Regions from separate parts of the Thioalkalivibrio sp. ALE23 genome, predicted to be linked through region 1. Evidence: predicted binding sites of a transcription regulator. Region 1 holds the regulator's gene; each other region holds the start of a gene.
What was found. The regulator sigma-54, encoded in region 1, starts transcription at its own class of promoters, with help from an activator protein. The targets are predictions, from matches to a motif close to TGGCANGNTNCNTGCTT.

Region 1 (3,246 bases):
TCGGGTTGTTCGCGGTTGCGCTGGGCGCCCTCGGCGCGATGATGATCCTTGACCTTCTCCTTGTGCTTGATCAGCTGGCGGTCGACCTTGTCGATCAGGCCGTCGATGGCGGCGTACATGTCATCGTGGCTGGCCTCGGCGTGGATGTGGTTGCCGCTGACCTGCAGATTCGCTTCCGCCTTGTTGTGCAGCTTCTGCGTCTTCTCGTGGTTCAGCACCACGTGCACGTCGATCACCTTGTCGAAGTGGCGTTCCAGCTTCTGGAATTTCTCGTTGACGTAGTCGCGCAGGGCGTCGGTGATGTCGACGTGGTGTCCGGTGAGATTGATCTGCATGGGTCAGGCTCCTTTCGGTTTGCTTCCGGTCGGCATGGCGGCCATCTGGCGGCGCTCGCTGGAGGATGGCAGGTTCATGCCCTCCCGGTATTTGGCCACGGTACGCCGGGCCACGTTGATGCCCCGATCCGCCAGGATCTGGGCGAGGCGGGAATCGCTGAGCGGTTTGCCCGGCGTTTCCTCTTCGATGAGTTCGCGGATCATGGCACGAATCGCGGTCGCGGAGCATTCCCCGCCGTCGCTGGTGCCCACGTGACTGGAGAAGAAATACTTGAATTCGAACACCCCGCGGGGGGTGTGCATGTATTTCTGCGTGGTCACCCGCGAGATCGTGGACTCGTGCATCTCCAGGGCTTCGGCGATGTCGCGCAGGATCAGCGGCTGCATCGCCACCTCGCCGTGTTCCAGGAACCCCTGCTGGCGTTCGACGATCGCGCGCGCCACGCGCAGCAGGGTGTCGTTGCGGCTGTGCAGGCTCTTGATGAACCATCGCGCCTCCTGCAGCTGATCGCGCATGAAGGCGCTGTCGCGGGCATCGGAGACCTGGCGGACCATGCCGGCGTAGAGGTCGTTGATGCGAATGCGCGGGGCGATCTCGGGATTCAGGTCGACCTGCCAGCCCCGGTCGGTATGACGCACGTAGACATCCGGGACCACGTATTCCGGCGGTGTCTCGCTGATCTGGGCGCCGGGGCGCGGGTTGAGCGTGCGGATCAGGTCCAGCGCCGCGGCCAGTTCGTTGCCATCGCGTACGCCGCTCTGGCGCTGCAGGGCCTTGTAGTCACGCCGGGCAAGGGCGTCCATGCCGTGTTCCAGGAGCGCGCGCGCCGCCTCGCGCGAGGGGGCGTCCGGCGCCAGCTCGCCCAGCTGGACCTCCAGGCACTCGCGCAGATCCAGCGAACCGACCCCCAGCGGGTCGCAGTGCTGCAACCAGTGGCGTACGGCCTCGACCTCGTCGGTGTCGACGGGGGGGTCTTCACTCCGGCTGATGGTCTCGGCCAGGGTCTCGACGTCACCCTCGAGGTAGCCGTCGCCGTTGATGGTGTCGATCAGGGCGGCGCCGATGCGCTGGTCGCGCGGGGTCAGGTGCGACAGATGCAGCTGCCACAGCAGGTGATCCTGCAGCCCGCCGCCGCCGTCGTCGTCCGAGGTGTTCTCCAGCGGGTCGCGGTCGTCCAGACCGCGCGGGCTGGCGCTGGCGTCGTAGATGTCTTCCCAGCGGCTGTCGGTCACCAGCTCGTCGGGGATGACGTCCTCCGAGCCGCCGGCATCCACCGTTTCGCCGGTGCCGGCGTTGTCGCTGCCGCTCTCGCCGTCGTCGGTGTTCGCGTCGCTGTCGGTGTCCCCCGCGTCGGCACCGAGTTCGTCATCCTCGGCCTGTTCCAGCATGGGATTGCTTTCCAGCGCCTGCTGGATCTCGGCCTGGAGCTCCAGCGTGGACAGCTGCAGCAGCCGGATGGCCTGCTGCAGCTGCGGCGTCATGGTCAGCGTCTGACCGAGCTGCAGATTCAGCCCGGGCTTCAGCATGAGTTGGGAAAGGCGTTGGTCACCATAAGTGAATAGTAATCCCTTGCTGCGGGCTTGTGCACCGTCCGGGTGCGGCGGTCGGTGTCACAGGCGGAAGTTTTCGCCGAGGTAGACCTCGCGCACGCGGGTGTCGGCCAGCAGTTCGTCCGGCGTGCCCGCGCTCAGCAGGCGCCCCTCGCTGAGGATGTACGCGCGATGGCAGATGCCCAGGGTCTCGCGTACGTTGTGATCCGAGATTAGTACGCCGATGCCGCGTTCGGCCAGGTGGCGGATGACTTCCTGGATCTCGCCGACCGAGATCGGATCGACCCCGGCAAACGGTTCGTCCAGACAGATGAACCGCGGATCGCCGGCCAGCGCGCGGGCGATCTCGGCGCGCCGCCGCTCGCCTCCGGACAGCGCGATCCCGGGGCTGTGGCGCACGGTCTCCAGCTGGAATTCCTCGATCAGGGCGTCGCCGATGCGGCGGCGCTCGTGGCGGTCGAGTTCCGGGCGCAGTTCCAGCACCGCCTGCAGGTTGTCCTGGACCGACAGGCGGCGAAAGATCGATGCCTCCTGCGGGAGATAGCCCAGCCCGGCGCGGGCGCGTTCGTGGATGGGCGCCCGGGTGATGTCGCGCCCGCCCAGGGTGATGCGCCCGGTATTGGGCCGGATCAGTCCGACCAGGCTGTAGAAGCAGGTGGTCTTGCCGGCTCCGTTGGGTCCCAGCAGGCCGACCACTTCGCCGGGCACCAGGTCCACATCCATCGCGTCCAGCACGGTACGCTGGCCATAGCGCTTGCTCAGCTCGCGGGCGACCAGATGGCCGTCGGCCGCGGGGGTCATGGATTGTCCTCGCGTGGCTGCAGGCGGATGTGCACGCGCTCGTCGTCGGTGTCGCCGCGTTCGGCGCGGATCACGTCGCGTTCGAGATCGTAGGTGATGCGCTGCCCGCGGGCATCCTCGGCGGCGGTGATGACGCGTGCCCGTTCGGTCAGGATCACGCGTTCCTCGTCGAGGAAATAGTCGATGCGCAGCCCTTCGGCGATGCGCGTCTCGCCGGTCTCGGGATCGGGCGACTCCAGGCGTGCGGGCTCGCCGTGGGCCTCGATCTCGTAGGGGCGGCGCTCGCGCATGTGCACGATCACGCGGTCCGCTTCCAGCGTGGCATCGCCGCGCACCACGATCACGTCGCCGGTGTAGGTTCCGGTGCCCGCGCGTTCGTCCATCTCGGCGTGGTCCGCGGTGATCTCCACCGGCAGGGCATCCTCGCGGCCGGTCGCCGGCGGGGCCGCCAGGAACAGTGCGAGTATGCCCGCCACGGCAAGCAGCGGGGCCGGTCGGCGGATGCCCGCGCGGCGATGTTCGGTTGTGGCCGGGTTCATTCCGGGCGGTCCTCCTGCGG
Region 2 (3,246 bases), 650 kb from region 1:
GACCAGAAGAATGGTGCTCAGCGTGGTTCCGGATAGGGTGCGGGAGGGTCCGTTCACCGTGGCCTCGTGGCGGATGTCTGGAACTGCGGGGAGGGGGTGGAAAAAGAACACCCCGCCGGAGCGGGGTGTTCGGTGCCGGTATCAGCCGATGATCGGCTGGTCGATCCTCGCAGGATCAGTTGCGGCAGTCGGCCGGCAGGTACTGGGTATCCGTGTCGAGGATGTTGCCACCCTGACAGCGCCAGTCCAAGCTGCCTGCCGCAGAAGTGACGGCCGAGAAAAGCAGCTCGGCATCCTCGATTGCAGCATTGGCTTGGTTGCCGAAAGTGACTGTAATGAGGCCATCTTCGCTGGACGCGTTTTCGGTATCGTCCGTGCCGGCGCTGACGCTCACTACGTACTGGCCGCGAATTTCGTTGGAAGCCGCGAGGCCGTAGGACGCGTTATTGTCGGCGAACCTGCCGCGCTGGTTGTAGAATTCAGCCACGGCAGTGCGGGCGCCGGAGGCCAGCGACATGCCTTCCGAGACCTGGGCCCGGACGGTGTAGTCCTGGTAGGCCGGCAGGGCGATGGCCGCCAGGATACCGATGATCGCGACCACGATCATGAGTTCGATGAGGGTGAAACCCTTCTGGACTTGCTTGCGCATGGTGTTGCTCCTTGCTTTTGGGAGTTGGTCAGGGTCCTGCTAAACCCTGCCTGAAAGTATGCAATCGTAATGCCAGGTATTGCAATACGCCGGGCAGGGAAATTTGGGCCCGCTTATTCGCCGCGGCATCCCGAGGGCAGCAGGCGGGTAGGGACGTCGCCCTGGCCCACGCACTGCCAGGTCAGCCCGGAGCTGGCGGTGGAAGCCGAGAACACCATGTAGCCGCCGGCCACGCGAGTATTGGCGTCGTTCCCGATCAGGGCCCGGATGGTGCCGTTATCATGCACCTCGATGGATTCGGTGTAACTCCCCGCATATCCTTGAGGGTCTTCCAGCCCGGCCGATTCGTTGGAGGCGGGGAAACGGCCCCGTTCGTTATAGAACTCTTCCACGGCATTCCGCGCCGGACCCACCAGCGAAACGCTTTCCGCGAGCTGTGCCCGCACCTGGTAATCCGCGTAGGCAAACAGCGCGAGGCTCGCGAGGATGCCGATGATCGCGACCACGATCATGAGTTCGATCAGGGTGAAGCCCTTCTGGATGAGTTGTCGCATGGTGCTGCTCCTTTGTTTTTTGTGCGGGCAATCACATTTCGTGCCAACCATAAATACCCGGAGGTGACGGCGGTTGTCAGTCTCGGGTGACGAAATTGGTCACCCTGAGTGACAACCTTGGTCAGTTTGCGGGTATTCCCGAGTGTGCCCATCGGGATTGTCGCCCCGGCTCGTAATCGCTCTTGTATGCCCCCGCTGCCCGGCCAATAATCCTTCCTCCCCCACGCAGGAGCGCATCCCCTGCGCGTGCTGGTGTCCCCGGCGCAATCCACCGTCGACACGAGCAGCGCAGTCCCCTGCGCGTGGGGGTGCTGGACATGCCCGATCGGCCAGAGGGCTGGCCTCCTACGGGCCCGGCACCCTGTGGGAGGCCAGCCCTCTGGCCGATCGGGGTCTGGATGCGCCCCATCGCGCAGGGGTCTGCTCGCAGGCGAACAGCCGGAGCCCGGGGCGCACGCACGTCCGGTTCGCGGCCGAGGCCGCTCCTACGCGGCCCCCGCCACACCGGTCTGTGGGAGCCTGCTCGCAGGCGAAACGCCAAGGTTGTATACAAAGAACAATGATTAAATTCCGGGAAACACGCTACGTCGCTCGCCTCGCCATGCTCGCCGCCCTCGCGCTCTCCGGCGTTTTCCCCGGCGCTGCGGCCGCCGACATCACCGTCCACGCGGTGTTCGACGGCCGGGCGGTCCTGTCGGTGGACGGCGAGCGGGCCGTGGTGGCCGAGGGCGAGAGCGGTCCCGGCGGGGTTCGGGTGCTGCAGGCGGGCGGCGGGCGTGTGCAGGTGGAGTTCGCGGGGGAGACCCGCTGGCTGGAGCGCGGGGCGGGGGAACCCGCTTCCACAGGGGCTGGCGATGCGGATTCGGCCGATGGTGAAGCCGCGGGCCGTGAGAGAGAGGCCGCCGGCCCCGGGATCACCGTGTACCCCGATTCTCGCGGGGTGCACAGCCTGACCGTGGGCGTGAACGGCCGGGCCATCACCATGGAGGTGGACCGCGAGGCCGAATCGGTGATGCTGCGCGAGCGCGACGCCGAACGCGCCGGGGTGGACGCCGACGCCGGCAATACCGTGCACCTGCGTACCGAGCGCGGCCGCGTGAACGCCCGCCGCGTCACGCTGGATGAAGTGCGGGTGGGCGGCATCCGCCGCAGTGGCGTGAGCGCGGTGATCGTGCCGGACGATCACATCCACCGGGCGCGCCTGGGGCGGACCTTTCTCGACCGGGTGGAGGTGGAGCCCAGCGGTGACGCGCTGATTCTGCGGTAGGGGGTGCCCCGGTTCGCCTGCGAGCAGGCTCCCACAGGCGGGTGGCGGGTGCGTAGGAGCGGCCTCGGCCGCGAACGGACGGGCGTTTGCCTCGGGCTCAACCTGTTCGCCTGCAAGCAGGCTCCCACAGGCGGGTGGCGGGTGCGTAGGAGCGGCCTCGGCCGCGAACCGGACGTGCGTGCGCCCCGGGCTCAACCTGTTCGCCTGCGAGCAGGCTCCTGCAGGCGGGTGGGGAGGCTGTTCGCGTGCGGGCACACTCCCACGATGGGCGATGTGTGCTTGCCGGTCCACGGGGGGTATGATCCAATACGCCCCGTTCGTTCAGGGGGTGAACGGCGCCGGCCGTGCGTCGCCGTGCGGATGCATCCGCGTGTTCGCGGGTCGCCCCTCCCGGTGCCGACGTGCCGAAAGCCCCTCGAAGGCGGTGAATTGCAGCGAGACGAGATCCAGTACCGCATTCTGAAGATCCTTCAGGACCATCCCGAGCTGAGCCAGCGCGAACTGGCGGAACGGCTGGGGGTGTCGGTGGGAAGTGCGCATTATTCCCTGAGGGCGCTCATCGACAAGGGCTGGGTCAAGGCGGGCAACTTTGCCCGCAGTGAGAACAAGACCCGCTATCTGTACAAGCTCACCCCTCATGGCGTGGCGGAAAAGGCCCGGCTGGCCCGTGCGTTCCTCAAGCGCAAGCGCGAGGAGCATGCCGCCATTCAGGCGGAGATCGCGGCGCTGGAGGAAGAGCTGAGGCAGAGCCGGGAGGAGGGGTGATCGGCCGGGGG
Region 3 (3,246 bases), on a different contig from region 1:
GCCCATTCATCGGCCAGGGCATCCTGATCCACCGATTCCTCGCCGTCGCCCTGTTCGGTTTCCTGATCCGGACGCTTGTCGTCGTCTGCCATCGTCCTGTCCTCTTGCCTATCGTTGTGCGCGACCGTTGATCTTGATCGCGTTCTGGCCGTTCGAGACCCCGAACTTGCCGCGCAGCAGCGGGATATCCTCGACCTTCAGAGTGACCTCTTCGGGAATGTCGACCGGGATGATGTCGCCCGGCTTGATGTCCAGCAGTTCCTGCACGGTGACCTCCGCCTCGGTGAGCACCGAGGCGATCTCCACGTCCGCGTCCTGCACCTCTTCCCGCAGGGCATTCATCCAGCGCTGATCGACATCGGAGCGATCCGACTGGATACCGGTATCCAGCTGCTCGCGGATCGGTTCGATCATTGAATACGGCAGCGTCACGTGGAGATTGCCGCCGCCGCCATCCAGTTCGATGTGGAATTCGTTGATCACCACGATCTCGGTGGGACTCACGATGTTCGCGAACTGGGGATTGACCTCGGAGTTGAGGAACTCGAAGTCGATGTCCATGACCGGTTCCCAGGCCTTGGTCATGTCCTCAAACGCGCCCTCGAGGATGCTGTGCACCACCCGCATCTCCATCGGGGTGAAGTCACGGCCCTCGATGCGGGTATAGAAGCGCCCGTCGCCGCCGAAGAAGTTGTCCACCAGGATGAACACCAGCTTGGGGTCGAACACGAACAGCCCGGTGCCGTGCAGCGGATGCGCACGCACCAGGTTCAGGCTGGTGGGCACGAACAGCGAGTGCATGTACTCGGAAAACTTGGTCAGCCGGGTGCCGCTGACCGAGATCTCGGCCGAACGCCGCAGCATGTTGAACAGTCGCACGCGCAGATGCCGCGCAAAACGCTCGTTGATCATCTCGAGCGTGGGCATGCGCCCGCGCACGATCCGGTCCTGGGTGGCGAAATTGAACTCGCGCGCCTGACCGTCGCTGGGGAACTCTTCCTCCTCGGTCTCGACGTCACCGGCATCGACGCCGTGCAGCAGCGCGTCGATCTCGTCCTGGCTCAGGATGTCGGTTTGCTGTGCCATGACGCGCGCCTTACTGCATGACCAGTTCGGTGAACACCACGCGCTCCAGATCGGAGGGCGCTTCGCGCGACTCCAGGATCGCACGGACAGTGGCCGTCAGATCCTCCGCCAGCGCTTCCTTGCCTTCCCGCGTGTTCAGCTCGGTATATTCCTGATCCGAGAGGACGCCGAGGATGTCGTTCCGGACTACGGGCAGGTGATCTTCCACGGCTTCCAGGACCGCCGGGTCGGTGGACACCAGACCGATCTGCACGCGCAGGAACTGCACGCTTCCCGGGGCATCGATGTTCACCGTCATGGGATCGAGCGACGAATAGTGGCGCTCGGGCGGCTGATCTTCCGCCATTTCGTCAGCGTCCTGCGACAGCAGGAACCAGGCGGCCGCGCCCCCGCCGCCGGCGAGCAGAACCGCAACGACCAGGAGGATGATGATCATCCATTTCCTGCCGCCGCCCCCCTTGTTCTCCAGTTCGACTTCCTTCTCCGCCATGACACACCCGCATTGCGTGGATTCGCTGACGGAACCCAAGCAAGCGCGGTGCCATGAATCATTACTACTTTATAAACAGAGAGTTGAACCCACTTTAGGGGTGTCGTTCGTCATCCCGAGGGTCGAGCGCCCGGCGTATGCGTCAACGAACCGGACGCTCCATCGAGCGAGAAGTCGAGATTCTGGCGGCCGGTCTGCCGGAACGGGCCTCAGGCAAACAGGTCCACCCGACGGTTGAGGAAGGAAAGGGTGCTGCCGGGAGCGACGGGACCTTCATCGTCCTCGCTCCCTTCGCCCTCCGCACCCGTGGCGACGCCGGGTTCATCCCCGCTTCCGTAACCGTCGCCGGCCATCTCGGTATCCGCGGAATCGTCCGGCGGTTCATCCGACACCGAGGCATCGGCGAGCTCGAGCCCGCTGTCGGCGAGACTGTCACGCAGGCGCGGCATTGCCGCTTCCAGCACCTCACGGGTCACGGGGTTGGTACTGAAGAACTGTACACTGGCACGGTCCCCCTCCATGCTGACCCGCACATCCAGGACCCCCAGCTGAGGCGGATGCAGTTTCATCTCGGTGCGCCCGCCGCGGGCCTGCGCCATCATCTGGATCTGCTCCGCAAGCTGGCGATCACCCGAAGTCTGCAGCAGGCGGGTCAGATCCAGCCGCATCCCGCCGCCCCGCGCACCCTCGGCATCGGAGGCCTGGGCTGCCGGCTGGGCCAGTGCCTGGGCATTCTCACGGCCGCTGCGCGCCGATTCCGAGGCCTGCGTCAGCCACTGGGCCAGGACCTCGGTGGTCCCTTCACGCGAGCCACCGCCGGTCAGCGCCCCGGGAGCCAGTTCCTGCAGCCGCGACCCCGGGTTCTGCCCTTCCGGACCGGCCTGCAGGAACAGACGCATCAGGGAAACCGGGATGCCGTCGCCCGCCGCTCCGGACCCGGGCCCGTCTTCCAGCAGACTGCGCAGCTCGCGGCCGTCGATCTCTCCGTCACCTTCCTCGCCGGTCAGCCAGCCGGGCGGCAATTGCATGCCGTCCACAGCGGTCAGATCCTGCCCTTGCAGGAGATCCTGGAAGCGCTGGATCAGTCCTTCCAGATCCAGCTCGGCCAGCTCGGAATCATCCACCCCGAGCGCGCCCAGCATCGCTTCCAGCTGCGGGCGGAGTGCCTTCAGGAAACCGTCTTCCCCGCCTTTTCCCTTGTCTTTCAATTCCTTGAGCCGATCCATGCCCTCGCCGCCGTCGAGCAGCTGTGCCAGCGCTCCCAGCCCCTGTCCCGATGCCTGTGCTGCGATCATGTCCCGTCCTCGCCTGTTGCGCGCACCGCGCGCGTCTGCCCCTGCGGGGTCTGCGTATCCATACCTTTCAAGATTCCTGCCAGTTCACCGTGCGTTCGCCGGATTCCGGTTCCCGTGCGAAGGCCTGGCGGGTCGCCCACATGTCCTGTTCCACCTGCTGCCGCCGGGCCTGATGACGCTGGTCTTCGGCTCGCGTGCGTTCCAGCAGCTTTTCCAGCGACATGCAGTCGCGATGGTGTTCCAGCCATTGCTCGCGCGCCGTCTCCACCTGGCTTTCGGCCGCCTGGATGCGCAGGGCCTGCTGTTCCAGCGCCTCGCGCAGCTTCTGCCGCATGCCGGCCAGCCACTTGAGGGTGTTGGGGTCCTGCGGCATGG

Region 2: a site for sigma-54 is predicted at 1,233-1,249, ahead of F573_RS0100200 (pilin). Genes of this name have one in related genera too.
Region 3: a site for sigma-54 is predicted at 1,614-1,630, ahead of fliL (flagellar basal body-associated protein FliL). Genes of this name have one in related genera too.

The regions. Positions count from the first base shown of each region.
Region 1 is NZ_KB900031.1:679,192-682,437, reverse strand. It holds gene hpf (ribosome hibernation-promoting factor, HPF/YfiA family) at 1-335, opposite strand, end outside; gene F573_RS0103395 (RNA polymerase factor sigma-54) at 339-1,862, opposite strand; gene lptB (LPS export ABC transporter ATP-binding protein) at 1,947-2,687, opposite strand; gene lptA (lipopolysaccharide transport periplasmic protein LptA) at 2,684-3,226, opposite strand; gene lptC (LPS export ABC transporter periplasmic protein LptC) at 3,223-3,246, opposite strand, start outside.
Region 2 is NZ_KB900031.1:33,800-37,045, reverse strand. It holds gene F573_RS0100210 (lipopolysaccharide assembly protein LapB) at 1-57, opposite strand, end outside; gene F573_RS0100205 (pilin) at 176-649, opposite strand; gene F573_RS0100200 (pilin) at 763-1,203, opposite strand; gene F573_RS0100195 (TIGR02281 family clan AA aspartic protease) at 1,805-2,470, shown strand; gene F573_RS0100190 (MarR family EPS-associated transcriptional regulator) at 2,900-3,235, shown strand.
Region 3 is NZ_KB900033.1:229,011-232,256, forward strand. It holds gene fliN (flagellar motor switch protein FliN) at 1-92, opposite strand, end outside; gene fliM (flagellar motor switch protein FliM) at 109-1,086, opposite strand; gene fliL (flagellar basal body-associated protein FliL) at 1,097-1,576, opposite strand; gene F573_RS0107855 (flagellar hook-length control protein FliK) at 1,786-2,871, opposite strand; gene fliJ (flagellar export protein FliJ) at 2,939-3,246, opposite strand, start outside.